Regions from separate parts of the Kitasatospora sp. NPDC057904 genome, predicted to be linked through region 3. Evidence: riboswitches for the same ligand, from Rfam matches in the RefSeq annotation. Region 3 holds a riboswitch; each other region holds the start of a gene.
What was found. A riboswitch is a leader RNA that binds a small molecule or an ion and turns the genes downstream of it on or off. The one in region 3 is predicted to bind cyclic di-AMP.

Region 1 (7,203 bases), on a different contig from region 3:
CGCGCCCTCGCGTGGCGAGTGGCCCGGCACTGCCGGCGCGAGAGGTTGCCGGCCTCGGGGGCGCGATCAGGCCCGGCCCGAGGTCGGTCGCGCGAGAGGTCGACTCGGCCGACTTCTCATGCGTTGTGCCCCCGGGGTTCCAGGGCGCGCAGGATGTCGAACCTGTCGACTTTTCGTGCGGTCCTCGCGTGGCGGGGGAGGGGGCGGTCGCGTCCTGCTCGCCTGGGAGGTCGGTCTCGCCGACTTTTCGTGCTGCCCTGAACCTGCTGCCGCGCCCTCGCGTGGCGAGAGGTTGCCGGCCTCGTCGGGGGCGCGATCGGGACCGGCCTCGATCTCGTCCGCGTGAGAAGTCGACGCGGCCGCATTCTCGTGTCGCCTCAGGCCTTTGGCCAGGTGTGGAGGCCGCTCGTCAGGGTGGTGATGAGGCGGTCGTGGGTGGTGGTCAGGTCTTCGGCGAGTTGGAAGGCTCCGGCGATCGAGAGGGACGCGAAGCCGTGGGCGAGGGAGCGGACGGTGCGGGCGGCGTGGATGGCTTCGGAGCCGTCGAGGCCGTACTCCCGCAGGACCGCGACGATCACCCCCACCAGCCGGGCCGCCGCCGCGTTGAGGTCGTCGTCCGCCTGGGGGGCCTGCGGCAGGGCGTTGTACCGGTGCGGGTACGCCGTCGCGTAGGCGTGGTAGGCGCGGAGGACGGCGGCGACGGCGTCGTCCCCGCTGCGGCCGAGGGCGGAGTCGGCGAGTCGGGCGGCCAGTTCCTCGGTGACGCGGACGGCGATGAGCCGCCGCAGTTCGGTGAGGCCGCCGCTGACGTGCTTGTACAGGGAGGGGGTGGCGACGCCGGCCCGGGTGGCGACGGCGGCGAGGGTGAGGCCGTCCGGTCCCTGGTCGTCGATGAGGGCGAGGGCGTGGTCGACGACCTGCTCGGGCGTCAGTCCGACTCGGGGCATGGCTCGGTCTCTCTGTGTCGTGATCCGGGGGAGGAGGCTCAGGCGATCTCGGTGAGGAAGGGCAGCAGGGCACCGGCGACGGCCTGCGGGTTGTCGGCCATCGGGTAGTGCCCCGAGCCGTCGATCATCACCTTCCGGGCGCCGAGCGCCGCGGCCTGCCGGTCGGCGACGACCTCCGGCTTCGGGAAGTCGGGGTCCTTGGCGCCCATGAGGACGAGCGCCGGGCACCGCACGGCGGCGGTCCAGCCGACGGGCGAGGAGTCGCCGCGGACGTGTCCGCGGGTGGCGGTCCTGCGGCCGGGGGTGCGCAGCGAGTCGACGAGCCCGGCCACGTACGCGTCGAAGTCGGCCGGCTTGGCGCCCGGGTAGGCGAGCTTGCGGTGGTAGAAGCCCCAGAACGCGGGCCAGTGGATGACGACGGTCCCCATGGCGTGGACGACGCCGCGCATGAGGGCGTTCTGCGGGAGGTTCTCGATGAAGGCGTCGATCAGGACGATCCCGGCGACCCGCTCGGGCGCGTCCCCGGCGACCTTGACGACGGTCGCCCCGGTGTAGGAGCTGCCGGCCAGGACGGCCCGCTCGATGCCGAGGTGGTCGAGCAGGGCGAGGACGTCGGCGGCGATGGCGCCCGGCGCGTAGTCGTCCCAGGCGATCGAGGACTCGCCGAAGCCGCGCAGGTCCATGGTGATGACGCGGTGGCCGGCGGCGGCGAGCAGCGGGACGAGGCGCCGGTACGAGCGGCGGCTGTCGAGCATCCCGGGGAGGAGGACGACGGGGGTGCCGTCGCCCTTCCGGGTGTCGTCGAAGGCGATCCGGCCGCCGGGAACGTCGAGGTACTGGGTGTCCGGGGTGGTGGTGCCGTTCATGGTGGGCCTCCTCGGTCCGCTGCTGCGGTGGCATCGGCGGTGCTGCCGATAGCCATAAAGCTAAGGCTAATAGCCTTAGCCGTCAAGCTATCGGCCCGCTCTGATGTGAGGAGGCCGTCCGCGCCGACCGGCACCCCGCCCCCTCACGTCCCTTCGACCTTGAACGGGTCGTGCTCGCTGAGCAGCTTCTCCAGCCGGGCCTGGTCCACCCGGGTGACGATCTCGTTCGTCTCCTGCTTGTCCCGGATGACCTTGGCGAGCGTGAAGGAGGAGGTGACGGTGTAGAGCAGGCCGATCCCGAGGAAGGCCCGGGTCCAGGCCCCGACCGGCAGGTAGGCGATCCCGAGGGCGAGGGCGGTGCCCGACAGGGCGAAGGAGAGCACGGCCTGGAGGTAGTACGCGGCCGTGGTGCGTGACTGCATCGGTGCGTTCATGGCGCCAGGATGGCGGCGGTCCGGCCGCCGCACATGAGTAGGAGTACTCAGACGGGCCTGGTCGGGCCGTCGTTCGGTGATGCCCAATCACGTTAAGTAGTGCCAGGGGTGGGTAAGAGCCGCAAATCAGTCATAGGGCGCAAGGCACCCGCCCGGTTGTCGGCCGTCCCGGGCGGATGGCTTGGAATCAGGGCGCCCTAGGATTAACGTTTGATAACGCAGCGCGGTCGAAACGCCGTACCCAGACGGCACCGTGCGCCGTCGCCTAATCCCGCCGGCCGGCCTCCGGGCAGGTCAGGGAGCCGGGGAACCACGTTCCTTGGGGTGAATCGGCGGGGCCCCGGCCCGGCCGTAGGAGACCTTCCTGCTCCGAACCCGTCAGCTAACCCGGTAGGCGCGAAGGAAGGAAAGGAGCACGCCTCCGTGGCGTCGACGCACACCCCGGCACAGCCCGCCGGCCCTGCCGCCGGTACCCAGCTCCTCGACCACCCCCGTCCGGCCGGGGACGAGTTCCCGGCCCCGGAGGCCGAGGCCAACCGCCACCGGATGCCGCGTCAGACCCGCGGAGCCTCCCCGCTGCTCGGCGTCACCGCCGTCGCCGCCACCCTGGGCGCCACCGGCTTCGCCTCCGCGACCCCGGCCGCCGCGCCCGCCGTCGAGTCCCCGGACGAGGCCCCGGTCGCGCTCGCCGCAGACCCCGGCCTCGCGCTCGCCGCCCGCATCCAGCAGCAGGCCGACGGCCAGCGCACCGCCGCCGAGGAGGGCGCCCGCGTGCAGGCCGCGCAGGAGGCCCAGGCCAAGGCCGCCGCCAAGGAGGCCGAGGCGAAGAAGGCCGCCGACGACGCCGAGAAGGCCAAGGCCGCCGCCCTCACGCTGCCGGTGCGCGACTACAACCTGAGCGCCCACTACGGCCAGAGCGCCCGCTACTGGGCGCACCTGCACACCGGCCTGGACTTCGCCGCCGACACCGGCACCGCCGTGTTCGCGGTCGGCCAGGGCACGATCACCTCGGCCGGCTGGTCCGGCGCGTACGGCTACCGCATCGTCGAGACCCTGCCCGACGGCACCGAGATCTGGTACTGCCACCTCTCCTCGATCATCAAGGGCAGCGGCACGGTGACCTCCGGCCAGCAGATCGGCAAGGTCGGCGCCACCGGCAACGTCACCGGCCCCCACCTGCACCTGGAGGTCCGCCCGGGCGGCGGCGCCCCGGTCGACCCGGAGACCTGGCTCCAGCAGCGCGGCCTGAACCCCTAGCCGCCGCGCAACGCAAACGGGAAAGGCCCCGACCGTCGCCGGCCGGGGCCTTCCGCATCAGTCCCGTTCCGACGGCTCCGACGATTCCGGCGACTCCAGCGATTCCGACGGCTCCGACGGCTCCGGCGATTCCGACGGCTCCGACGCCTGCGGCAGCTGCGCCAGGTACGCCTCGATCTCCGCCGGCCCCGGCTCCGGCGCGAGCTCGGGGAACTCCTCGACCAGCAGCCGCGGCAGCCCCGGCACCGTCCACTCGCCGCACAGCGCGAGCGCCGCCTGCACCGCCGCGTCCTCGAACTGCCCGAAGTCCCCGGCCAGTTCGTCCGGCATCGGGCGCCCCAGCGCGTTCAGCTCGGCGAGGTTGCGGTAGCTGCGCCGCATCAGGCCCTGCTCCAGCAGCCGCCGCGCACCGTCCGTGGCCATGCCGACCGACAGCACCCGGCCCGGGCCCCAGCCCTGCTCGTCCGGCTCGTCCAGCCACCCGGCCTCGGCCAGCGCGGCGAACGCGTCCAGCCGGTCCTCCTCGGCCAGTTCGAGGAACCCGGCGAGCCAGTCCCGCACCGCGGCCCCGTCCGTGACGTCCACCCCGTGCGCGCGCAGCAGCACCGCGTACAGCCGGGGCCACGTCACCAGGTCCGCCCGGCGCAGCAGCCCGGCCGCGACCTCGCCCTGCCACTCGGCCTCGGCGTGCAGCCGCTCCTGCCGCTTGGCGTTGAGCCGCTTCGCCGCCCGCTGGTGGTCGACCAGCAGCCGGACGGCCTCGCCGTACGCGAACGGGTCCTCGTCGGGGGCGGGCTGGACGTACAGGTGGAGCCGCTCGTACAGCAGGTGCTCCACGGCGTCCGAGGTCAGTTCGGGCCAGCCGTCGCGCATCCTGCCCTCGCCCAGCTCCAGCAGCGCCAGCACCGTGCGCAGCGGCGCCTCGGCCACCGGGGTGCGGCCCTCCGCCGCCGCCCAGGCGAGCAGGTCGGCGGCCCTGGTGCGCGGGGCGAGCCGCAGGTCTTCGTCGTTCATAGCTCGAACGGTAACCGCTGGTCGGGGGTAGGGTCGGCAGCCATGGTCCCCGTACGTCTCACCGGCCCCCGGCTGGCCATCCGCGAGTACCACCACACCCCGGAGGAACTGGACGCGCTGCACGCGCTCTTCGGCGACCCGGAGGTCACGCGGTACCTCCCGTTCGAGCCGCGCGACCGCGAGGCCTGCGCGGACCAGCTCGCCCTCTACCTGGAGGGGGCGATGGAGGAGGAACGCGAGACCTACCGCCTGGCCGTCACCCTCCACGGCGCCGATGCCGAACCCCAAGCCGAAGCCGACGCCGCACCCCGAGCCGACGCCGGAGCCGACGACCCGGCGGACGCCGCGCCGATCGGCCAGGCCGCCCTCACCCTCGGCCCGTACCGGTCGGCCGAGCTCGGGTACGTGCTGCGCCGGGACGCGTGGGGGCACGGCTACGGGAGCGAGACCGCCCGGCTGCTGTGCGTCCTCGCCTTCGACCACCTCGGCCTGCACCGGCTGGCCGCCTCCGTGGACGTCGACAACGCGGCCTCCGTCCGGGTGCTCGGGAAGCTCGGCTTCCAGCGGGAGGGCCGGGTCCGGCACGACGTCCTCAAGGGCGGTGTCTGGTCCGACTCGTACCTGTACTCGCTCCTCGCCGACGAGTGGCGGGGGAGCGGAACGGCGGGTACGGGGGGTTAACCCCACCCCGGATCCGCCAGGCCTCCGGATGCCGCCGGACCACCCCGCCCCACAAGAATGGAACCGTCAGCAGGGGAACGAGACGGGCAGGGGCCGGGACATGAGCAGCTTCACCACACACGACCGCGACTGGGACGTCCTGGACGGCCACGACGGCCGCACCGGCGAGCGCACCGACGACAGCCGCCCCGCCCGGGCCCGCCGCACCGAGGAACCGCCGCCGTTCTGGCGGGCGCCGTTCTCCGCGCACTACTACCGCGAGGTCGGCTACGCCCTCACCGGGCTGCCGGTCGGGCTCGTGGGCTTCGCCGTCGCCGTCATCCTCTTCTCGTTCGGCGTCGGCACCTTCGTGACCGCCCTCGGACTGCCCGTCCTGGCCGGGCTGACGGTCGCGGCCCGCGGCTTCGGCCGGCTGGAGCGCTCCCGGGCCCGCGGCATGCTCGGCCTGGACGTGCCGGGACCGGCGCCGGTGCGCCAGAGCCGTCCCGGCACGTGGGGCGCGATCACCGCGCGGCTGGCGGACGCGGCCGGGTGGAAGGGCGTGCTGTACCAGGTGGTCATGTTCCCGTGGGCGGTGTTCAGCTTCGCGATGACGCTGGTGTTCCTGCTGGTCGGCTGGACGATGGCGCTCTACCCGCTCTACCACTGGGTCTTCCCGACCTTCACCTCGTGGCGGGGCTACAAGGTGTTCGACTACACGGACGGTAAGGGCGTCGAGCACGTCTACTTCGTCGAGGGCGCCGGGCAGATCGCCGCGGTGTCGGTGGCCGGCATCGTGATCGTCTTCCTCACCGCACAGCTGGTCCGCAGCCTGACCAACGTCAACCGGGCCGCGATCCAGGGCCTGTGCGGCCGCTGACCCGCCGAGCGAGCCCCTCCCGGCCCTGACCGCGCCCCGGAACGCTCCGGATGCGGCCGGGGCCGGCCCGTGTTGCGATGACCGGGTGGCCGACGACACTCCAGCCACGGACCCGGCCGCAGACCCGGGCCGCGCCGCGGACCCGGCCGTGGACCCGGACCCGCTGGTCACCTCCCGCCCCCTGGACGAGTACTGCGCGCTCTTCGGCCTCACCCGGGCCCGGTTAGCCGCCCTGCCGGGACCGGTGCTCGACTGCCCCGGCGGCGCCGCGGGTCTCCCCGCCGAGGCCCGCGCCCTCGGCTGCCGCGTGATCGCCGCCGACCCGGCCTACGCCCTGCCCCCGCCCGCCGTCGCCGCCCACGCGCTCGCCGCCCGGGCCGCGATGGCCGCCGCCATGACCACCCGCCCCGAGCTGTACCTGTCCGCGCGGCTGCTCCCGCCCGACCGCTACCTGCGCAGCTGGGACCGCGCCCGCCGCCTGTACGTCGCCGACGCCGCCGCCCACCCGGAGCGGTACGTGGCCGCCGCGCTGCCCCGACTGCCGTTCGCGGACGGCACCTTCGCCCTCACCCTGAGCGGCTACCTGCTCTTCGCCTACCCCGAACGCTTCGCTCCGGCACGGCAGTTGGACGCCCTGGTGGAGCTGGTCCGGGTGACCTCCCCGGACGGCGAGGTGCTCGTCCACCCGCTGCACGACGGCCGCGGCCGCGCCTGCGGCCACCTCGACGCCCTGCGGTACGCGCTCGGGGAGCGCCGGGTCGCCAGCGAGATCCGCCGCTTCCCGCGCGCCGGGGACGGTCACACCCGCCGCGTCCTCGCGTTGCGGGCCGCCGACCGCCGCCGCCGCGAGGCCGGCCGCACCGCCTAGGAGCCGTCCCCCGGAGCCGCCTGCCGCGGCGGAACGACCGCAGGAACGGAAGCAGGCACAGAAGCGGGCGCGGGCACGAAAGCGGGTACGGACACAGGGGCCTGCGGACCGGCCATCGCTTCCAGCCGGGACAGGATCTTCTCCGCCAGCCAACTCCGGTCCGAGCCGTACGGAATGCCGTCCGGCAGCATCAACTGCCCGGCCACCGCGTCCCGCAGCCGCTGCGCCTCCGCGCCCGGCAGCCCGGAGAGCAGGCCCCGCGCGGCCAGCAGCGCGT
Region 2 (7,203 bases), on a different contig from region 3:
GCGCCGGAGGCTCCGATCAGGACGCGGGTGGAGTCCGCCGAGTGCGCCTCGGCGAGGGCGAAGCCGTACGTCGCGAGGCTCCCGGCGGCCAGGTAGAAGAGGAGGAAGCGGGCCCGGCCGACCCGCCGTTCGACGGTGGGGCCGAAGACGTGGAGGAAGAGCAGGTTGCCGGCCAGGTGCAGCCAGCCGGCGTGCAGGAAGAGGCCGGTGAGGACGGAGACGGCCGGGCGCTTGCCCGGCGTGGGAGCGGCCGGGCAGCCGGGGGCCGGGTCCGGGGCCTCGGCGAGCTGTTCGGCCGTCAGCGGGCGCCCGGCCAGCAGTTCGGCGGGGACGGCGCCCCAGCGCTGCTCGTACCGCTGCTCGGCGCAGAGCCGGGCCTGCCCGGTGCCGTAGAGGGGGTTGAGTCCGGCGGCCGGCCCGAACAGGAAGACCAGGGTGTTGAGCGCGATCAGGGCGTAGGTGACCGCCGGGGCGGGCACCGCGGGGCCGCCGTCCCGCGCGTCGGTGTGGCCGGGGGCCGCGAGCGCCATGCGGCCAAGCATCCCTCCGCGGGCCCTCCGTGACACCGCGCTGTACGGCAGGTGGGCTAGCCGTCCCGATCGCCCGAACCGGTGGCCGTGATGGTTGCCCCAGGCAATAGGCTTGGGGCGGGCATTCCCGCCTCCCGCCGCCGATGCCGGGGCTCCGGGGGGAGCGCCTAGCCCACCCAGGGACCACCCGAGAGGACCCCCGATGACCGTCCCCGCTCTGACCGCCGAGACGCGTTGGCGCTGCACCCTGTGCGGCAACCTCACCCGCTTCGACGTGACCCGCTCCGCGCGGGTCACCGAGTTCCTGCACTTCGACCTGGCCGGCGAGTCCAAGGTCGAGGAGACCGAAGTCCTGAGCGAGACGGTCGAGACGGTGCGCTGCCGCTGGTGCAACGCGGTGGACCAGGTCGAGCTGGTCGCCCGCCCGGGCGCGGACGACGCGGCGGTCGAGGCCGAGCAGGGTTGATGCCCCGCCGGTGCGGTGGACGGTGCACGGCACGGCCGTCCGCCGCACGGGACAATACAGACAGAACGCACGGAGCGTGACGACAGGGACGGCGGCCGCGGGGCCGCACCCGTTGGACCAGGATCGGAGCCGAGGACGTGGTGGACGCAGCGAGGGAGCCCGCCGGACCGCAGGGGCAGCCCGCTGCGGAGCCGGCCGCCGGGGCGGCGGGGGCCGCCGACGGTGCCGCCGCGTCCGGAACCGCCGCGGACCCGGGCGCCGGCCGTCCCGCCGAGAAGCTCGACCGGCCGCTGCCGGAGGGCGTGCGCCGGCGCGTGGTCGGCCTGGCCGCGGACGCGCTCGGCGGACTGCCGCCCGCCGAGCTGCCGCAGAGCCTGCGTCAGTACGCCAAGTTCACCCCGGCCCGGCGGGCCAAGTACGCGGCCACGGCGATCGCGGCGGCGCTGGAGTCGGAGCCGGCCTTCCGGCTGCGGATAGCGGAGCGGCTGCGGCTGGGCCAGCCGGACCTGGTGAAGGCGCTGGAGTCGGGCAGCGTCCCCGGCGCCGCCGATCCGATGGACGTCGCGGCCGCCGCCTACCTGGTGCGGTCGGCGGGCTGGAGCTGGCTGGTCGCCGAGGCCGGCGAGGAGGCCGAGCGGGCCGGCGCCGAGGGCGCGGCCGCGGAGGCGGCCCGGCTGGTGGAGAAGCTGCAGGCCGAGCTGGCCGAGGTGCGGGCCGGGGCGCGCGCGGACCTGGACCGGCAGCGGGCCGAGTCCGAGGACGTCCGGCGGGAGGCCGACTCGCTGCGCAAGAAGGTGCGTTCGCTGGAGAGCGACACCCGCCGGGCGCAGGCCGAGACCCGTCGGCTGGCCGGTGAGCTGGAGGCGCTGCGCGCGCAGGCGGCGACCGAGCGCAGTGCGGCCGAGAGCGAGGCACGGCGGCTGCGGCACCGCGTCGGCGAGCTGGAGACCGCCGCCGAGCAGGGCCGCCGTTCGGCCCGCGAGGGGCGCAGCGTGGAGGACATGCGGCTGCGGCTGCTGCTGGACACCGTGCTGCAGTCGGCGCAGGGGCTGCAGCGCGAGCTGGCGCTGCCGGTGTCGCAGATCCGCCCGGCGGACCTGGTGGAGGCGGTGGTGCCGGGTTCGGCCTCGCCGCACGACGTGGCCCGGCGCGGGCTCGCGGAGGACGATCCGGCCCTGCTGGACCAGCTGCTGGCGATCCCGCAGGTGCACCTGGTGGTGGACGGCTACAACGTGACGAAGACCGGCTATCCGACGCTGCCGCTGGAGCAGCAGCGGCTGCGGCTGCTGGGCGGGCTGGCGATGCTGGCCCAGCGCACGCAGGCGGAGGTCACGTGCGTGTTCGACGGGCAGGACCTGGACGTGCCGGTGATCATGGCGCCGCCGCGCGGGGTCCGGGTGCGCTTCAGCCGGACCGGCGAGACGGCGGACGAGCTGATCAGACGCCTGGTGCGGGCCGAGCCGCAGGGCCGTCCGGTCGTGGTGGTCTCCGCCGACCGGGAGGTCGCGGAGGGCGTGCGGAAGGCCGGCGCGCGCCCGGTCGCCTCGGTTCTGCTGCTGAACCGGCTGGCGCGGCCCTGATTCCGTGCCGATGGGGATGACGGCCGCTCAGCGTCCGGTTTGCGGTGATGTGCGGATTCGGTGAAGCGGCGTGGGGGCTCGGAGTTCACGCCTTTGGGGGAGTGGCGCAATGCCTGGATGTTCACTAGGGTCTGGCGTCAAACCTATTTTCCGGATTTCTCACCCGAACCGGTGAGTCCATGGAAGAAGGAGCAGGTCCCTTGGCCTCCCACCGCCGTCCCAAGCAGCCGAGCCGCGCGCGGGTCTCCGTGCTCACCGCTGCTGCTGCGACCGCGGTCGCGCTCTCCGCCCAGGTGGCCGCGCACGCCGCGCCGCAGCCGAACAAGACGGACGTCAAGGCGCAGATCGACGAGCTGCAGCAGGAGCAGGAGCAGGCCGCCGAGAAGTACAACGGCGCCAAGGAGCGGGCCGACCAGCTGCGCAAGCAGGCCGACCAGCTCCAGGACCAGGTGGCCCGCGGCCAGGAGCAGATGACCCAGCTTCAGACCGGCCTCGCCGGCGTGGCGGGCGAGCAGTACCGCACCGGCGGCATCGACCCGTCCGTCCAGCTGATGCTCTCCTCCGACCCGAACAACTACCTGGCCAAGGCCTCCAGCGTGCAGCAGGCCACCGCCACCGAGACCGACGCGCTCAAGGGCCTGCTGGACCAGCAGCGCCGCCTGGACCAGGAGAAGGCCGAGGCCGCCGCGGTGCTGGCCTCCCTGGACTCCACCACCAAGGACCTGAACCAGTCCAAGGCGGACGTCAACGCCAAGCTCAAGCAGGCCCAGGACCTCCTCAACTCGCTCAGCGCCTCCGAGCGCGCCGCGCTGAAGGCCCAGCAGGCCCAGGACGACCGCGCCTCGCGCGGCACCGACCGGGTCGACCTGAGCAGCCTGCCGCCGGCCAGCGGCTACGCGGCCGTGGCCGTGGCCAAGGCGATGAGCAAGCAGGGCTCGCCGTACGTGTGGGGTGCCGTCGGCTCCAGCACCTTCGACTGCTCGGGCCTGATGCTCTGGTCGTACGGCCAGGCCGGCGTCTCGCTGCCGCGCACCTCGCAGGAGCAGGGCCACTACGGCACCCGGGTGCCCTCGCTGGACCAGGCCCAGCCCGGCGACCTGGTGATCTACGGTCCCGACATGCACCACGTCGCGATGTACATCGGCAACGGCATGGTGGTGCACGCGCCGCACACCGGCGACGTCGTCAAGGTGATGAAGGCCGACGCGATGCCGATCAACACCATCCGCCGGGTCTGACCCGCCGACACGCCGCGGGCCGGCGCGACGGCCCTGTGATCCGCGCCACCTCCCGAGCGGGGGTGGCGCGTTCGCTTGAGCGCGTTTCCCTGCGTTTCGCCGCGTTCGCGTGACAAGTGATCAGCCTTGCGTGCTGCTGCGATCACCTTCTGTCATCTTCACAAAAGAACTTGGTTATTCTTCCGCCTTTTTTCTGACAAGGATTTGAACCGATCACGGTTCAGTTACTAGGGTCGTGACCCGGACCACCGCACTGTCGATCGCCCAGCCAGGGTGGCGGCGGTGGTTCCCGCCGAGTTCGTGAAGCAGCGGGACGGGTCGAAGCGACCGTCCGACAGGGGAGCCCAGTGACAGGGGGCGCTGTGGAGCGGAGCCGGGGAACCACGTTCCTCCGGGGTGAATCGGCGCCAGGTCGGCCGGTGGAACGGCCGTGAGGCGTCGTAGGGCATGCTTCCGGCCCGAACCCGTCAGCTCACCCGGTAGGCGGACGTAGGAAGAAGGAGTCCGCCTTCGTGGCGTCCCATCGTCGTCCCAAGCCCGCCGGCCGTGCCCGAGTTTCCTTCCTGACCGGAGTTGCCGCGGCAGCCGTCGCCCTCTCCGCGCAGTCCGGCGCCCACGCCGACCCCGCGCCGACCAAGGACCAGGTCAAGGAGCAGGTCGACCAGCTCAACGAGCAGGCCGAGGTGGCGACCGAGCAGTACAACGCCGCCCAGTCCAAGCAGCAGGAGCTGCAGAAGCAGGTCAGCGGCCTCCAGGACCAGGTGGCCCGCCAGCAGGAGCAGGTGACCGACCTCCAGGGCGGCCTCGCCCAGATCGCCGGCGAGCAGTACCGCAACGGGGGCATATCCCCGACCGTCCAGCTGATGTTCTCGTCCAAGCCGGACAACTTCCTCAGCCAGGCCGACGCCCTGAACCAGGCCGGCAGCACCCAGAAGGGTCAGCTGAAGGAGCTCCAGGACCAGCAGCGCAAGCTGGACCAGGACCGCACCGAGGCCCAGGGCAAGCTCGCCGAGCTGGACGCGACCACCCAGCAGCTGAAGGCGTCCAAGGAACAGATCCAGGGGAAGCTGACGGCCGCCCAGAACCTCTTCAACACCCTGTCCGAGCAGGAGCGCCAGGCCATCAAGGCGGCCGAGGACAAGGCCGCCGCCGATGCCAAGGCCAAGGCCGACGCCGCGAAGGCCCAGCAGGCCGCCGCCGACCGCGCCTCCCGCGACAGCAGCCGCACCGACCTCGGCTCGGCCCCGTCGTCCTCGCCGGTCGCCAAGCCGCCGGCGGCGGGCAGCTCGCGCGGTGCCGCCGCGCTGTCCTACGCCGCCACCAAGATCGGCAGCCCGTACGTCTGGGCCGCCACCGGCCCGAACTCCTTCGACTGCTCGGGCCTGATGGTCTGGGCCTTCGACCAGGCTGGCGTCTCGCTGCCGCGCACCTCGCAGGAGCAGGCCGGCGCCGGGACCCGGATCGGCACGGACCTCTCCCAGGCCCAGCCCGGCGACCTGCTGATCTTCTTCAACGACGCCCACCACGTCGGCATCTACGCCGGCAACGGCCAGGTGCTGCACGCGCCCAAGCCGGGTGCGAGCGTCCGCTACGAGGCGGTCACCAACATGCCGCTCTCGTCCATCGTGCGGGTCTGATTCCCCGCTCGGCTTCCCGCAGGCCCGGCCCTCCTCCCCGGAGGTCCGGGCCTGCGGCGTTTCCTTTCCTCGGACTGGTGTCCGATTAAGGGTCAAATATTCGGGTTGGGAGAGGTTTGGACTCGGTTGCCCGGACTCGCTAACGTCTGCCACCGGACTCCCGCTCCAGGACCGCCCGCTTGGGTGCGGCGGCGGGACCGGTCCGCAGGATTGGAGCAGCCGCCGCCATGCCCGTGCACCGCCGTTCCCAACTGCTCGCCCGTGCGCTGGTGCTGACCGCGGCCGCCACCACCGCCCTGGGCGTCACGACGGGCGGCAGCGCCCAGGCCGCCCCCGGCTCCCCGGACGCGCCCAGCCGCAAGGACGTCAAGGCGCAGGTCGAGCAGCTGTACAACGAGGCCGAACAGGCGTCGGAGAAGTACAACGCCGCGCAGGAGGCCCAGCAGCGGCTCCAGGGCGAGACCACCGTCCTCCAGGGCGAGATCGCCGCCGCCCAGGACCAGCTGAACCAGCTGCGCGGCGACCTCGCCACCGTGGCCGGCGCCGAGTACCGCTCCGGCGGCATGGCGCAGACCGTCCAGCTGATGCTCGCCACCGACCCGGAGGGCTACCTCGCCCGCGCCCGGACCCTCGACCAGGCGACCGAGCGGCAGAACGAGACGCTGCACGAGCTGGTGACCCGTCAGCGCGGGCTCGACCAGCGCCGCACCGAGACCGCCGCCAAGCTCGCCGAGCTGGACCAGGCCCGCCGGACGCTCGCCGACAGCAAGCAGGAGATCCAGCAGCGGCTGGCCAAGGCCCAGCGGCTGCTCAACAGCCTGGGCGCCGCCGAGCGCTCCCGGATGGCCGCGCAGGACGCCCAGGAGGCCGAGCAGCGCGCCACCCGCGGCACCGACCGGCTGGACCTCGGCACCACCCCGCCCGCCTCCGAGCGTGGGGCGGCGGCGCTCGCGGCGGCGGTGCGGATGATCGGGTCGCCGTACGTGTACGGGTCCACCGGCCCCCGCGCGTTCGACTGTTCCGGTCTGATGTACTACAGCTGGCGGCAGGCGGGAGTGAGCCTGCCGCGCACCTCGCAGGCCCAGGCCTACGCCGGCCAGCGGGTGAGCCTGTCCGAAGCGCGACCGGGAGACCTGGTGATCTTCTACCGGGACATGCACCACGTCGGCATGTACGCCGGCGGCGGGGTGATCGTGCACGCCCCGTACCCGGGGGCCAGGGTGCGGTACGAGAGCGTCAACGCGATGCCCGTCGCGGGGGTGGTCCGGCTCTGAGCCCGACCCCGTCCGGACCGGACGCGATACGGCCCTGCGTGCTGTCCCGGCGCGGCGCCCTGCTGCTCGCCGCCGGAGGGCTGACCCAGCTGTCGCTGCCGCCCGTCGCCCCCGCGGTGGCCGGCCGGGGGCTCGGCGGGGCGGACGAGCGGACCGAGGTGGCGGCGGTGCTGGACGAACGCGCGCGCGAGCTGTCGGCCACCACCGGACTGCCGCTGACCGCCGGCTACCGCAACCTCGTCGTCTCCCCGGGCACGGACCCCGGCCGGCTGACCGTCACGGCCGACCTGGACGTCCGGGTCGCCGGCTACGACGAGTACCCCGCCGTCTACCCCCGCCGCCTCACGCTGACGCGGGCCGACGGCTGGCGGGTCGAGCGCGAGGACGCCGCGAGCGGGCCGCCGGCGCTCTGGGACTTCGGGACGGGACGGTCCGCGCGCGGCGCGCAGTGCCTGGTGCTCGGCCTCGCCGCCGGACC
Region 3 (7,203 bases):
CGTGGTCCGGCACCGAGGCGCCGTACGGCTTCGGACCGGTCGCTGGCGGGCCGTCCTGGCTGCCGCAGCCGGCCCAGTGGGCCGAACTCAGCGTCGAGGCGCAGACCGGCGACCCGACCTCCACCCTGGAGCTCTACCGCAGCGCGCTCGCCGTCCGCCGGGCGCAGCCCGACCTGGGCGCGGGCACCGGGGTCGAGTGGCTGGACGCCCCGCAGGGCACGCTCGCCTTCCGCCGCGGCTCCATCGTCTGCACGGTCAACGCGAGCGGCGAGCCGGTGCGCATACCCGCCCCGGGCACGCTGCTGCTCGCCTCGGCGGAACTGGTCGTGGACGGCGGCGAGACGGTGCTCGCACCGGACAGCACCGGCTGGTGGGCGGTCTGACGTGGTTGCAATAGGCTCTGGGACCGTGACTACGGCGCGACTTTCAGACATCGCGGCGCAGGCGGGGGTCAGCGAAGCCACCGTCTCCCGCGTACTCAACGGCAAGGCGAACGTCTCCGCCGCCACCCGGCAGACCGTGCTGGCGGCCCTCGACGTGCTCGGGTACGAGCGGCCGACCCGCCTGCGCCAGCGCAGCGCCGGGCTGATCGGGCTGATCACGCCGGAGCTCAGCAACCCGATCTTCCCCGCGCTCGCGCAGGTCATCGAGCAGGTGCTCAGCCGGCACGGCTTCACGCCGGTGCTGTGCACCCAGACGCCCGGCGGGTCCACCGAGGACGAACTGGTCGAGATGCTGGTGGACCGGGGGGTGGCGGGCATCGTCTTCGTCTCCGGTCTGCACGCCGACTCCACCGCCGACCACGACCGCTACGCCCGGCTGGCCGGGCGCGGGGTGCCGTTCGTCCTGATCAACGGCTTCAGCGAGCGGATCGACGCGCCGTTCATCTCGCCGGACGACCGGGCCGCCATGTGGATGGCCGTCCAGCACCTCGCCGAGCTGGGGCACGAGCGGATCGGGCTGGCGGTCGGCCAGAGGCGGTACGTGCCGGTGCTGCGCAAGATCGAGGGCTTCACGGCCGCGATGCGCACCGTCCTCGGGCGGACGCAGGAGGAGGCCGAGGAGCTGGTCCACCACACGCTGTTCAGCGTCGAGGGCGGGCACGCGGCGGCGGGCGCGCTGCTGGACAAGGGGTGCACGGCGATCGTGTGCGGCAGCGACATGATGGCGCTCGGGGCGATCCGGGCGGTGCGGCAGCGGGGGCTGTCGGTGCCGCAGGACGTGTCGGTGGTCGGCTTCGACGACTCGCCGCTGATCGCCTTCACCGAGCCGCCGCTGACGACGATCCGCCAGCCGGTCGAGGCGATGGCGACGGCGGCGGTGGACGCGCTGCTGGAGGAGGTGGGCGGGAACGCCGCCCAGCGCGGGGAGTTCATGTTCCAGCCGGAGTTGGTCATGCGCGGCTCCACGGGGGCCTGCGCGCGCTGAGGCCGGTGACGGCCGTGTGAAGGGCCCCGGAGGGCGGTTGCTCTCCGGGGCCCTTCGGCGTGCCGTGCCGGGCTGTGCCGGGCTTGTGCTGTGCTGTGCCGGGCTGTGCTGTGCTGTGCTGGGCTTGTGCTGCGCCGTGCTGGGCTGTGCCGCGAGTGCCGTGCCGGGCCGGGGTCAGCCCTCCTGGACGGTCGGGCGGTCGGCGGTGACGCGGTGGCCGTCGGCGGCGTCGCCGGTGCGGGTCTCGGTGCGGCGACCGCGGGCCAGGTAGTCGCGCAGGATCAGTTCGACGGCGTCCTGGGGACTCTTGGTGCCGGAGAGCATCATCGCGTCGATCGCGAGGTTCGCGTCGAGCGTGACGGTGACCTGGGCCATGGGTGACTCCTCCTCGGGTGCAGAGCAGCAGCATGCCCGCTGGGCCGGGGTTTGACCACGCGAATGCTCCGATGCGCGGAGCCGCGGGTGCGCGCCGGGGGGAGGCGGCACGGACTTCGGAGGCGGGTACGCCGAAGCCCCGGGGAGAGCGACCAGTCTCTCCCCGGGGCGGTGGGCGGGTGACAGATAACAGATGATGAAATCTGTCATCTGTTATCTGTCATCTGTTCGCTGTCATCCGCGATCCGTCACCCGTCCCCGGCGGGACGGTTCCGGAAGGATCCTCAGACGCGGCCGGCGAAGTCCGGCGCCCAGTTGGCGATGGTCTGCAGGCGGACGCCCGAGCTCGGGTTGGCGGCCTCGACGTACTGGCCGCCGCCGATGTAGATGGCGACGTGGTAGACGCCGGAGTCCTGGCCGTTGTTGGACCAGAACAGCAGGTCGCCCGGCTGCAGGCTGTCCAGCGAGACATGGGTGCTCGCGGCGGCCTGGTCGTTGGCGACGCGCGGGATGGAGATGCCCGCGGCGCGCAGCGCGGCCTGGGTGAGGCCCGAGCAGTCCCAGCCGCCGTTGCCGGTGCCGCCGTAGACGTACGCCTGGCCGACCTGCGCCTTGGCGAAGCTGACCGCGGCGGCCATCGAGCCGGTGACGGCCGGGGCCGGGGTCTGCGCCTGGGCGGAGGGCTTGGCGGCGGGCTTCGAGGACGGCTTGGCGGCCGGGGTCTGGGCCTCGGCGGCCGGCTGGGCGGTCACGGCGTTCCCGGCGGAGGACTGGCCCGGCTTCTGCGAGCGGTCGAACCAGTTGAAGTCACCGGACTGGCCGGCCGGCGCCTGGGCGGAGTCGCCGAAGGACAGGTGCTGGCCCGGGTAGATGGTGTCCGGACCGTCGGTCAGGGTGCCGCGGTTCAGCTCGTACAGGCGCTGCCAGCCGCCCTTGACGTTGTGCTTGTCGGCGATCGTGGACAGCCAGTCGCCGGCCACGACGGTGTAGTCCGAGGCACCGGCCTGGGTGGTGCCGCCCTGGGTCCAGTCCTGGCGCTTCTGCGTCCAGGTGCCCTTGGCGGAGTCGGCGGCGGCCGGGGCCTGTGCCTGGTCCTGCGCCGGGGCGGCGGGCTTCGGGGCCGGCTTGACGGCCGGGGCGGCCGGGGCGGCCTTCGCGGTGCTCGCGGCGGCGGAGGTGTCGACGGCGGCCGGGGCGCCGCCCGCGGTCAGGCCGGCCTGGACGGAGCACACGGGCCAGGCGCCGGGGCCCTGCGAGGCGAGGACCTTCTCGGCGACGGCGATCTGCTGGTCCTTGGTGGCCTGGTTGGCCTGCGGGGCGTACGAGGTGCCGCCGAAGGCGGCCCAGGTGCTGGAGGTGAACTGCAGGCCGCCGTAGAAGCCGTTGCCGGTGTTGATGCTCCAGTCGCCGCTGCTCTCGCACTGGGCGACCTTGTCCCAGGTGGCGACGGAGGCGGCGGAGGCGGTGCCGGAGGTGAGGCAGGGGATGGTGAGGCCGACGCCGGCGACGCCGAGGGCGGCGATCACGCGGCGGGTGCGGCTGGACAGGCGAGTGCCGTTGGTGGGCAGCATGAAGACGCGGTCCTCTCCCACGCCTGCGAGGTGAGCTGTCGGATTCGGGCCGGAGTTGCCCGGCCGCGCTGTGGCGCGGCTTCACCCCTAGCCCAGGACCGTTCCGTGGATCGGTCCGGGGCGACTTACCTGTGGGTCCCCCGCTCCTGCCGTGGTGCGTTTTCGCGCTTCCAGCGCACCCGACGGCAGGACTCGGCGTTGCGGATGTGCTGGGTCCGTGTGGTCACGAACGGGGAGCACGTTAAGCAGACTTAAGTACGAACTGCAAATACCTGTGATGCGCATCACGGATTATGGAAAGCCGCCAAGAATTTCCTTCTCCAAGATCGAAAATGATCGTTTTCTCGCAATAAACCTGCGGATGTGCACAACTGTCAGGCTCTCAGGAATCGCATGACGGGCGGTCACCCGATCGCAAACAATCACAGAACGGACATCTCGCGCATTCGGCTCTTAATTCCCTTACGCCGCAAGCCGAAAGGGCCCGGAGCGCGGTCGCTCCGGGCCCTTCCGTACGCGTTGTCGGCGGTTACTCGCCGGCGGCCTCCCCGGTCGCCCCGGAGGCCGTCCCGCCGGCCGCGTGGGCCGCGCGGGAGCCCTCGGAGGCGGCCTCCGCCGCCTCGGCCTCGGCCTGGGCCTGCGCGGCGGCCAGGGCCTCCGCGGACGGCGCCGGCAGCGCGGCCAGGTACAGCGAGGCGATGAGCTGGCCGACCGTCTGGTAGGCGCCGAGCGGCGCGGCGGACGGGCAGCCGGTCTCCTCGGCGGCCGTGGCGAGCAGCTCGGAGTCCGCCTCCGGGCCGATCACCAGCGGGGCCAGCGCGGGGCGCTGCGAGCCGGTCTCCTTGAGGTGCGCGACGGCGGCGGCGACCGAGCCGGGCACGTCGAGCGCGGCGGGGACGACCGGGACGGCCAGGCGGGCGGCCAGCAGCACGCCGGTGATGCCGGCGGCGGCCGCGGCGTCCTCGCCGCCGACGGTGGTCAGCACGACGCCGTCCGCGGCGGTCGCGATGGCGAACAGGCGGGCGCGGTCGGCGCGGGCCAGCCCGGCCTCGGACAGGCGGACGTGGACGGCCTCGGCCAGCAGCGGGTGCGGGCCCAGCACGTCGGTGACGTGCGCGCCGTACTCGGCGGCGAGTGCGTGGAGTTCGGGCAGGAAGTCGTGCGGGCCGGGCACCAGGGGTACCAGGATCGGTGCCGGGACGCCGGCCTCGGCGGCGGCCGCCAGCAGCTCGCCGATGCTGCGCTCGGTGCCGTCCGCGCCCTCGGTGCCGTCGCCGGGGAGGTAGCCCACCGCGGTCTGGACGCCGTTCTGCTCGCTGCGGACGATCGAGAGCAGCTCCTCGACGACCGAGTGGGACTCGGGCCCGGCGGTCGCGGGCACGGCGAGCACCAGGGCCGGGGAGCCGGACGGGATCTCGGGGCGCTCGGGGCGACGGTGGCGCCCCCGCGCACGGGAGCCTGGAGTGCGAACGGGCAGTGGCGCGCCCGGGATGGCTGCGGTGCTCATGGCGGAGATCGTAGGACATCGGCCCGTCAGGGCTGCAGTCGGCTGCCGTGCCGGTTTCGCGCGAGCGTGGTGTGCGCGGCGCGCGGAGCTCCCGCGTGCGCGGGTCGATGAGCGGTCATTAGGTCATATTCCGGACATACCTGGCCCAACCCCCGCGCGTCCGCCGGTATCTCCTGGAGACGTGTCCGGTGGGGCGTCACGTTGCACCTGTGGCGCGTGAGATGTCTCACAGTCGACGGGCGGTCTGACGGAGGGTCACGAGTGCGCGACTCCCGGCTTTCGAAGATCAACATTTAGCGGGGAGCCGCTCACGGCCGGTTATCGGAAGCGGGCCGGTTCGGTCGGCTATGTCCGTTTACGTACCGTCAGGAGAAGGGTCCGTGAAGAGTTCAGGTCGGCCGGTGAAAGGCCTCGTGCACCTGCACCGTCTCGTGCTGATGCACGTGCACAAGGGCTATCATCGCGTCAAGTGAGGCGTTGTGCCGGGCTGGTACGGGGCCGGCCCGTTCGTTCGGCGGGTGCCGGGGGCGCCGCGCTGGACCGCAACTCCGGGGCTCTTCGGGAGACTTCTATGCACGACTCGCACGAATCGCAGGAACTGGGCGGCTCGTACGGTCCCTACAACGGGATGGCCGCCACCGAGCTGGAGGGAGTGGTCTGGCAGAAGAGCCTGCACAGCAACTCCCAGGGCAACTGCGTCGAGTTCGCCGCGCTGCCGGGGGGCGACGTGGCGATGCGCAACTCGCGCTTCCCGGACGGTCCGGCGCTCATCTACACGCGGGCCGAGATCGCCGCGATGCTGTTGGGGGCCAAGGACGGGGAGTTCGACCACCTGTCCGCCTGACCGGACGTCCGTCCGGCCGTTCACCGGGCCGTCCGGCCGCTTCACCGGACGTCCGTCGGTCCGGCCACCGCTCCGCACCAGGAGCCATCGGGGGGCCGTCGTGGGTGCTGACACCACGGCGGCCTTTGTCTTCTCCGCAGGCTCGGCCCCGCGGTCGTCCGCGCGGTTCGTCACGCGCTCGGTGGTGTGCCTCTTCGCGGGCTTCTCCACCGTCCCGTGCGCTGCTGTCCCGCGTAACGCTGTCCCGTGCGCTGCTGTCCCGCGCACTGGCGGCCCGTCGGCCGTCGGGGGCGCACTGGTCGTCGCGGGTGCGCTGCGGGGGGCCGGTAGGTCTCCGGCGCGAGCCCGGCGAGGGCGAACTACCGCTTCTTCCCGGGGTTTCGGTCCTCCCGGGGTGTCCATCGATCCGGGGACGCGTGCCCGCGCTGCGGGGGTGCGTGCCCGTCCGCCGCTAGGCGGAGCGCCGGTGCCGGCCACCGAGTTCGGGGGTCGCGGCCTGCGCGTCGGCCTCGAACAGCGCCCAGACGACCTTGCCCCCGCCCAGCGGGTGCCAGCCCCAGGAGTGGCTGAACGAGTCCACCAGGTGCAGCCCGCGGCCGGATTCGGCCACGAAGTCCGCCTCCCGGGCGATCGGGCCGGTGCTGCTCGGGTCGCTGACCGCGCAGACGATCTGCGGCGCGCGGTGCACGAGGCTTATTCGGATCGGCAGCCTGCCGTCTCCACCGTGCTGTGTGGGAAAGTCGTACTCGCCCAGGGCGCCGCCCACCGGGTCGGGCCGTGCGCCGATCGCATGCCGCAGCGCGTTGGTCACGAGTTCCGACGCGACCAGCGCGACGTCGTCGAACAGCTCCATCAGCCCCCAGCGCTGCAGAGCGGTCCGGGCGAAGTCACGTGCGGTTCTGACGGCTTCGAAGCGAGGAGCGAGCGTACAGGTGACCACGTGGGGGTCAACCGCCAAAGCCGTACCGGTGCCCATGAAGAGCTCCTCCCATAAGGGGGCGGACACGGCTGGACCCGCCGGGGTCATGCCGGTCACCTCCGACTCGCTCGGCCGCACGGCCCCCTCCTCGACGAGGCGCGCGCGCACACGAAGGCCCGGTGGCGTGGGGGACGCTGCCGGGCTGGTGCACGGAGTCGCGCGTGGGGTCGACGCGGAGCCCGCGGGATTGCCAGGGATGTGCAGGTGCACGTGCACCATGGTCCTCTGCGCTCACTGCAGATGCAAGAGTCGATTCACGTGCAGTCGCACTATTGGCATATGCAAGCGCCGGATGCACGTGCATCCTGGTGTGTGGAGTGCAGAACTGATAGGAACATCCGTCAGTATCGGCACCGTGAGCGCTCAACTGATGGCAGACTGTGCGCTGTTTGCCCTAGGTGGAGGTTTCGACCGCATGACCACAGTTCAGCCGGGCGGCGGCTCGATGGTCCGCCGGATCCTCCTCGGCTCACAGCTGCGACGCCTGCGTGAGGCGCGC
Region 4 (7,203 bases), 220 kb from region 3:
ACCACGGCAAAGGGGCCGTGGCAAAAAAGGCCGTTCCGCACGGCGACGAGAGGACAGGTGGATTCGTCGCCGTACGGAACGGAGTAGTGGCCCGCCGGCATGCGCCACCGCGGCAGGCGTGCGGCGGTGGCACCGGCGGATAGCTTGGGGTCAGCCCAGCAGGGGCAGCGCGGGGAGGGTCAGGAAGTCCGCGAACTCCTCGGCCAGGGCGACCTGTTCGAAGAGCTGGGCGGCCTCGCGCCAGCGCCCGCCGGCGTACCCGGCCTCGCCCAGCTCGGCGCGGAGCTCGGCCAGCTCGGTGGCGACCAGGCCGCGCACCAGCTCGGCGGTGGCCTTCTCGCCGGTGTCGGAGAGCACGACGCCGTTGTGGATCCACTGCCAGATCTGCGAGCGGGAGATCTCGGCGGTGGCGGCGTCCTCCATCATGTTGAAGATGCCGACGGCGCCGAGGCCCCGCAGCCACGCCTCGATGTAGCGGACGCCGACCTGGACGGCGTTGTGCAGCCCCGCGTGGGTGCAGGTGCCGCCGGCGCCGGCGATGTCGAGCAGCTGGGCGGCGGTGACCGGCTCGGACGGCCCGGGATTGTCCTTCTGGTTGGGCCGCTCGCCGAGCACGGCGTCGAAGGAGGCGCGGGCGACCGGGACGAGGTCCGGGTGGGCGACCCAGGAGCCGTCGAAGCCGTTGCCGGCCTCGCGGTCCTTGTCGGCCCTGACCTTCTCCAGGGCGGCCGCGTTGACCTCGGGGTCCTTGCGGCTGGGGATGAACGCGGCCATGCCGCCGATCGCGTGGGCGCCGCGCTTGTGGCAGGTCTGCACCAGCAGGCGGGTGTAGGCGGCCATGAACGGCGAGGCCATGGTGACGCTGTTGCGGTCCGGCAGGATGTAGTGCTCGCCGGCGTCGCGGAAGTTCTTGACGATCGAGAACAGGTAGTCCCAGCGGCCGGCGTTGAGTCCGGCGGCGTGGTCGCGCAGCTCGTAGAGGATCTCGTCCATCTCGAACGCGGCGGTGATGGTCTCGATCAGGACGGTGGCGCGGACGGTGCCGTGCGGGATGCCGAGCTGCGCCTGGGCGTGCGTGAACACGTCGTTCCAGAGCCGGGCTTCGAGGTGGCTCTCGGTCTTCGGGAGGTAGAAGTACGGGCCGGAGTTGGGGTCCTCCGGACCCTTGGCGAGCAGCCGGGCCGCGTTGTGGAAGAAGTACAGGCCGAAGTCGAAGAACGCGCCGGCCACCGGGACGCCGTCGACGAGCAGGTGGTTCTCGTCGAGGTGCCAGCCGCGCGGGCGGACCACGACGGTGGCGAGTTCGGCGGCGGGCTTGAGGGTGTAGGCCTTGCCGGCGTCGCTGGTGAAGTCGATCCGGCCCTCGTAGGCGTCGATCAGGTTGACCTGGCCGCTGACGACGTTCTCCCAGGTCGGGGAGGTCGCGTCCTCGAAGTCGGCGAGCCAGATCCGCGCGCCGGAGTTGAGGGCGTTGATGACCATCTTCCGGTCCGTGGGGCCGGTGATCTCGACGCGGCGGTCCTGGAGGGCGCGCGGCGCCTCGGCGACCTTCCAGTCGCCGGCGCGGACGTCGGCGGTCTCCGGGAGGAAGTCGAGCGTGCCCGCCTGCGCGATCTCGGCGCGCCGGGTCTTCCGCCGGGCGAGGAGGTCCTGCCGGCGGCCCTCGAACGCGCGGTGGAGGCCGACGACGAAGGCGACCGCCTCCGGAGTGAGCACCTCCTCCGCCCGGTGGACGCGCGGACCGGCGACAGTGACGACCGGAGCGGCGGGGGAGACGCCGGGTCCCTGATCTGTGGCCATGAGCAGGACACTCCTAAGACGGTTGAGCCTGGCGAAGGGAGCTCCGGTGGGAGCTTCCTTTGGGGAACTTCCTTGATCCGAACCCACCTGTCGGCGCATTCGATTCTGTAAGGTGGAGACTAGTTTCCGCGATACAGAATTTCAACGGTTTGTTGATGTGATCGCCGGGACTCTACTCCTCCCCGACAGCGAAGGGAACGCCGGTGGTTGCGACCCCCGACACAGCATCGACGACGGGCGCCGACCGCGCGAGCGGCGGCGTGCAGTCCGTCGAACGCGCCTTCCAGCTCCTGGAGGCGCTGGCCGACTCCGGCGGCGTGGCGACGCTCAGCGAGCTCTCCACCACCTCCGGCCTGCCGATGCCGACCATCCACCGCCTGGTACGTACCCTCGTGCAGCAGGGTTACGTCCGCCAGGACACCGCCCGCCGCTACACCCTCGGCCCCCGGCTGATCCGGCTCGGCGAGACCGCCGGGCGCCTGCTCGGCAGCTGGGCCCGCCCCTACCTGGCCGAGCTGATGGAGGCCACCGGCGAGACCGCGAACCTCGCGGTCCTGGAGGGCGGCGAAGTGGTCTACGTCGGGCAGGTGCAGTCGCGCCGCTCGATGCGGATGTTCACCGAGGTCGGCCGGCGGGTGCAGCCGCACTGCACCGGCGTCGGCAAGGCGCTGCTCGCCCAGCTCCCCGAGGAGGAGGCCCGCGCCATACTCGGCCCCAACACGCTGCCCGCGCACACCGAGTACACCGTCACCGACCCGCAGGAGCTGCTGCACCAGCTCGCCGAGGCGCGCGAGCGCGGGTACGTCGTCGACGACCAGGAGCAGGAGATCGGGGTGCGCTGCATCGCGCTCGCCGTCCCGGGCGCGCCGACGCCGACGGCGCTGTCGGTCTCCGGCCCCGAGGCCCGCATCCGGGCGCTGGAGCAGCAGGACGGCGCGGCCTCGCTCGTCCCGGTGATGCACAAGATCGCGGCCCGGCTCGGACAGGTCCTCGCACCCTGATGGGTGGTCAGTTGAGGTGTCATGCGCAGGAAGTCGGACTGGTCGACTTCCTGCGCACGCGTTCCTCCGTTCGAGCGGACGGAGGGCGGGGCGCGGCGACGGCCGCCCGCCGCTCGGCCACCCTGGTGCGGACGCGGCCCGCGACAGCGCAGGCGGCCCGAGCACGAGGGCATGGTGAACGGCGATGGAGCGCAGGCGCAAGAGGCTTCGCGGCAGGACGGGGAACGCGGCACGGAGCGGGACGTGGCTGACGGTGGCCGTGGCGGCGGGCTGCGCGGTGGCGACGCTGACCGCCGACCCGTCGTGGGCCGGGCAGCGGCCCGACCCCCGTCCGGCAGTGCAGCTCGCGCCGGCGAGCCGGGCCGCGGCGCTGTCCGACTCCGACCTGGAGGTCGTCCGGCTCGACCCCAGCCCCGCGCCGCCCGGCGGCACCACGACCGTGCACGCCTTCGTCGCCAACCTCGGCCCGGACACCACCGCCTCGCCCTTCACCGTGATCGTCACCCTGCCGGAGGAGGTGACGGCGGTGGGCCCGTACTTCCCCGAGAACTGCGAGGCGTTCCTGGGCCGCGAGGTGCGCTGCACCTTCGGCCCCGGCCTGCCCGAGGGACGCAGCGCGACCGCGCTCGTCACGGTGCGGATCTCCCCCATGGCGCATACGGGCCTGCTGACCGGCGGGAAGGTCACGGTGATCAGCCCGGACGACCGGCACCCGCGCAACAACCGGCAGCCGTTCGACATCAGGGTCGTCGAGACGGCTGCCGGCTGATGGCTACCGTGTGCCGGTGCGGTTACCGGTAGACGCGGACGTAGTCGGCGGCGAAGGTGATCGGGGCGGTCCCCTGCGGCGCGGGGTGGTACTGCCCCGCGCACACCGACAGGTTGAGGATCAGGTACGCCGAGAAGTTCGCGCCGACGCCCTTGCCGTCCGAGAACACCTTCACGCCGTTGACGTACCAGTCCACCGAGGTGGCGCCGTAGTACGTGCCGATGGTCACCCACTGGTCCTTCGCGACGGCGCTCGCGTTGGTGTAGTAGTCGAAGTTGCCCGGGTTGACGTGGTTGGTCAGCTCCAGGAGGTTCGGGTTGTCGGGGTGGTACTCGAAGGAGTCGATCTCCCCGTTGCCGTTCTTCCAGGTCCACAGGGCCGGCCAGGCGCCGGAGCCGGCCGGCAGCTTGACCCGGGTCTCGGCGTAGTCGCCGGTCTTGACCTGGAAGCCCTCGCTGGAGCCCTCGGTGGTGAGGAAGCCGGTGTTCCAGGACTGCTTGCCGTTCTCCAGCGTGTTGCTGCCGGGGGTGGCGGTGAAGGTGGCGACGCCGTTGGCCACGCTGACGTTGTTCGGGTCCAGCCAGTCGAGCTTGTTGTCGTCCGGGTTGTGGTTGCCGTACTTGTACGCGGTGCTCTTGTCGCCGACCCAGCGCTGGCCCCAGTTGATCGGGCCGTTGAACTCGTCGGACCAGGTCAGCGACTTGCCGGCGATCGGGGAGGACGGCTCCGGGGTGCTCGGGGTGGCGGTGGCGCTCGGGGTCTGCGTGGGTGCCTGGGTGGGTGCCTGCGTGGGTGCCTGGGTGGGCGTGGGGGTGGGGGTGGGCATGGCCGACGGGGTGGTGGTCGGGGCCGGGGAGCTGGAGACGACGAGCTGCTGCGACGGCAGGTTGTGCCAGGCGCCGCCGAAGTCCTGCCAGAACCCGAACTGGGTGTAGGTGCCGGCCGACAGAGCACGCGCGCCACTGGTGAAGGTGTAGCTCCACGGGCAGATCGGCACATTGCTGGCGTTGCCGGGGAAGTCGAGGTTGTTGCCGGCCGCGTCGCGCACGCCGACACCGACGGTCTTGGCGGTGAAGCAGGACGAGGAGTGGACGGTGAGGGTCGCGGTGGCGGCCCGGCCGGCGACCATCGTGGCCGGGGCGAGCCGGTCCTGGGTGACGGTCGGACCGGTGGCGGCCTGGGCGCCGGGCGCGGACTGGAGGCCGAACAGGCCGGCGCCGGTGATGGCGAGCGCGCCGGTGGCGGCGAGGGCGGCGGTGCGGCCGCGGTGGGACGGGCGGGCGTGGCGGGGCGCGGGGCGCCGGGCAGGCTTGTGCATGGGGTGTCCTCTGCGACGCCTGCGAGGTGAGCTGTCGGGTTCGGACTGAGAGGTCGCCCGGCCGCCGGTGGGAACGGCTTCACCCCAAGCCGCGGCCGGCACGCGCGAGGGCGTGCCGGGTCGTGGCGCTGACCTTGGTTCCCCCGCTCCCGTCCGCTGTGGTGCTCGGTTGCCCGCCGTCGGGTGGACGGGACTCGGCGTCCCGGCGGCGGGGTCCGCGAGGGCGGACGCCGTTGCAGGCTAGGCAGTCGGTCCGTGAACGGACAACTCGTCTCGGCCGGTTGTCGCGCAGCTCACAGTCGTGTCGATCAACTACGGTGCGCAGTGGATCAGTTGGCCGGCATCCCGGCGGGCCGTTGATGTTCGGGCGAGCCGGGCACCGATCCGGACCCCGGCGTCCGGCGCCCCGGCGGGTTCGAGGCGGTCGCGCCCGCCGAGCAGCCGGGTGCCGCCGGCCGTCGCGGTGCCGGTGCCGGTGCCGGTGTCACCCGATGGTGGGCGGTGCCCTGGCGGGCCCTGCGTGGTGACGGTGACGGGGGTGCGTCTTCACTGGCAGTGGCGTGCGAGCTCGCCCGATCGGATAAATTGGAGGTCCGACATCCACCGTCGTGCACAAGAGCACCGCGCCCCCTCCCGCAGAGACGAGGAACCGCCGCACCATGACCGCGCCCCTGCCCGCCTTCGCCGGCCGCACCTACCTCTTCCGGGCCGACAACGGCGCGGCCTTCCGCAACGCCTACTCGGCCGACGGCAAGCGGCTGCGCTGGGAGGGCCTCGGCGAGTCGGCGGGCCAGTGGGAGGACGTGGCGCTCCACGTCGCCGAGGTCGCGCCCGAGGTGTACTTCGTCAGCTGGACGGAGCAGAGCGGCATCACCGTCAGCCACGTGATGGACCTGGTCCGGCTGACGGTGCGCGCGTTCTGGACCTTCGAGGGCGAGGGCGGCCGGGTCGGCGAGCTCCACACGGGGACGCTGGAGCGGGTGGCCTGAGGCCGGCCGGTCCGCGAGGCCGACGACCGTCGGGCTGCGGGAGCCGGCCGGCTGCAGCGAGTCGGACCGCCGGGACCATCCGGCCGCGGGAACCGGCTGTCAGCCTACGAAGGCCGGCTTCAGGCTGCGGGGGCCGGCTGGCCCGGCTGGTTCGGGACCTTGAGGTGCTCGGACAGCCACTCCAGCGAGGACGGCAGCAGCTTGCTCCACGTCTCGAAGTTGTGGCCGCCGGTCTCCAGCATGCTGTACGAGACCTTCATCGGGCCGGGGCTCTGCACCGCGTCAATGAACGCCTCGGTGTCGTGCTTGTAGTCGCCGTCACCCTGCTTCGTGCCCGCCAGCAGAACGGCCGCCTTGGGCTGCGGCAGGTTCTTGAGCCTCCACATCAGGTCGGCCTCGTCCCGGCGCTGCCGGCTGCCGCCGAAGAGGTCGCCGGTGGTCGGGTCCTCGGCGGCACGGTAGTAGCCGGAGAGGGAGACGGCGGTCGGGAAGACCTCCGGGTGGCGCATGGCGAGCTTGACCGCGCAGTAGCCGCCGGTGGAGTTGCCCATGAAGGCCCACGCCTGCGGGTCGGCGGAGACCCGGAAGCTCGCCTGGATCGCCGAGGGGACGTCCTTGGTGAAGTACGTGTCGGACTGCGCGCCGCCGGGGATGTCCTCGCACTCGGTGTCCTGCGGGAGGGCGGGCGAGGGACGCATGAGGACCATGACGGTCGGCTGCATCTTCCCCTCCTGGAGCAGCTTGAGCGCCGCGCCCGGGTAGTTGAACCGCGTGATCAGGTTCTCGGCCTGCCCGGGGAAACCGGTGCTGACGATCACGGCCGGGAACTGGCGCTGCGCGTACTCGGGCTGGAAGTACTGCGGCGGCAGGTAGACATAGCCCTCCGTGGACAGCCGGGTGAGCTTGCCGTCGATCCGGACCTTGCGGATCTCGCCGGACTTGGCGGGCTCGCGGCCCATCGCGCCGCCGCCCTGGACGGAGGCGTGGCCGATCGTCTCCACGAGCAGGCGGCCGGAGGCGTCCGCCTTGTTGTGGATCACCACCGGGCCGTTGTCACCGCCGGTGCCGAGCAGGTCGTCCCAGCTGCTGTAGAAGGAGAAGTAGTTGTTGGCGACGAGGCCGAGCGCGGCGAGCACGGTGAACTGGGTGGCGAGCAGCGTGCCGATCCGGCCGAGCACCGCCTGCCAGGTCTTCCTCGCGAGTCTGGGCCACAGCCAGACCGTGGCGGCCATCATCACGACGGCGATCAATACGGTCAGCGCCAACACCTTGTGGCTCGTCAGACCCATGTCCTACTTGCTCCCACGCCTCGAACTCACGCCCCCG

Region 1: another riboswitch for cyclic di-AMP. It lies ahead of ACFVSN_RS40250 (M23 family metallopeptidase); the one in region 3 lies ahead of ACFVSN_RS11630 (transglycosylase family protein).
Region 2: another riboswitch for cyclic di-AMP. It lies ahead of ACFVSN_RS22845 (NlpC/P60 family protein); the one in region 3 lies ahead of ACFVSN_RS11630 (transglycosylase family protein).
Region 4: another riboswitch for cyclic di-AMP. It lies ahead of ACFVSN_RS10720 (hypothetical protein); the one in region 3 lies ahead of ACFVSN_RS11630 (transglycosylase family protein).

Annotation. Positions count from the first base shown of each region.
Region 1 covers NZ_JBHVOL010000030.1:57,754-64,956, forward strand. Annotated here, with positions in the region: gene ACFVSN_RS40235 (TetR/AcrR family transcriptional regulator) at 378-947, opposite strand; gene ACFVSN_RS40240 (alpha/beta fold hydrolase) at 986-1,813, opposite strand; gene ACFVSN_RS40245 (YiaA/YiaB family inner membrane protein) at 1,957-2,247, opposite strand; cyclic di-AMP (ydaO/yuaA leader) riboswitch at 2,500-2,658, shown strand; gene ACFVSN_RS40250 (M23 family metallopeptidase) at 2,671-3,504, shown strand; gene ACFVSN_RS40255 (hypothetical protein) at 3,562-4,518, opposite strand; gene ACFVSN_RS40260 (GNAT family N-acetyltransferase) at 4,561-5,199, shown strand; gene ACFVSN_RS40265 (sensor domain-containing protein) at 5,300-6,058, shown strand; gene ACFVSN_RS40270 (hypothetical protein) at 6,144-6,926, shown strand; gene ACFVSN_RS40275 (hypothetical protein) at 6,923-7,203, opposite strand, start outside.
Region 2 covers NZ_JBHVOL010000009.1:3,504-10,706, reverse strand. Annotated here, with positions in the region: gene ACFVSN_RS22865 (rhomboid family intramembrane serine protease) at 1-530, opposite strand, end outside; gene ACFVSN_RS22860 (hypothetical protein) at 733-996, shown strand; gene ACFVSN_RS22855 (NYN domain-containing protein) at 1,137-2,576, shown strand; gene ACFVSN_RS22850 (NlpC/P60 family protein) at 2,777-3,814, shown strand; cyclic di-AMP (ydaO/yuaA leader) riboswitch at 4,163-4,316, shown strand; gene ACFVSN_RS22845 (NlpC/P60 family protein) at 4,327-5,451, shown strand; gene ACFVSN_RS22840 (NlpC/P60 family protein) at 5,679-6,725, shown strand; gene ACFVSN_RS22835 (hypothetical protein) at 6,764-7,203, shown strand, end outside.
Region 3 covers NZ_JBHVOL010000003.1:658,061-665,263, forward strand. Annotated here, with positions in the region: gene ACFVSN_RS11615 (glycoside hydrolase family 13 protein) at 1-383, shown strand, start outside; gene ACFVSN_RS11620 (LacI family DNA-binding transcriptional regulator) at 409-1,428, shown strand; gene ACFVSN_RS11625 (hypothetical protein) at 1,603-1,803, opposite strand; gene ACFVSN_RS11630 (transglycosylase family protein) at 2,088-3,395, opposite strand; cyclic di-AMP (ydaO/yuaA leader) riboswitch at 3,382-3,541, opposite strand; gene ACFVSN_RS11635 (hypothetical protein) at 3,904-4,881, opposite strand; gene ACFVSN_RS11640 (DUF397 domain-containing protein) at 5,453-5,725, shown strand; gene ACFVSN_RS11645 (ATP-binding protein) at 6,177-6,701, opposite strand; gene ACFVSN_RS11650 (helix-turn-helix transcriptional regulator) at 7,120-7,203, shown strand, end outside.
Region 4 covers NZ_JBHVOL010000003.1:434,895-442,097, reverse strand. Annotated here, with positions in the region: gene aceB (malate synthase A) at 151-1,800, opposite strand; gene ACFVSN_RS10730 (IclR family transcriptional regulator) at 2,004-2,801, shown strand; gene ACFVSN_RS10725 (hypothetical protein) at 2,986-3,570, shown strand; gene ACFVSN_RS10720 (hypothetical protein) at 3,593-4,888, opposite strand; cyclic di-AMP (ydaO/yuaA leader) riboswitch at 4,890-5,062, opposite strand; gene ACFVSN_RS10715 (MoaF N-terminal domain-containing protein) at 5,548-5,877, shown strand; gene ACFVSN_RS10710 (alpha/beta hydrolase) at 5,997-7,166, opposite strand.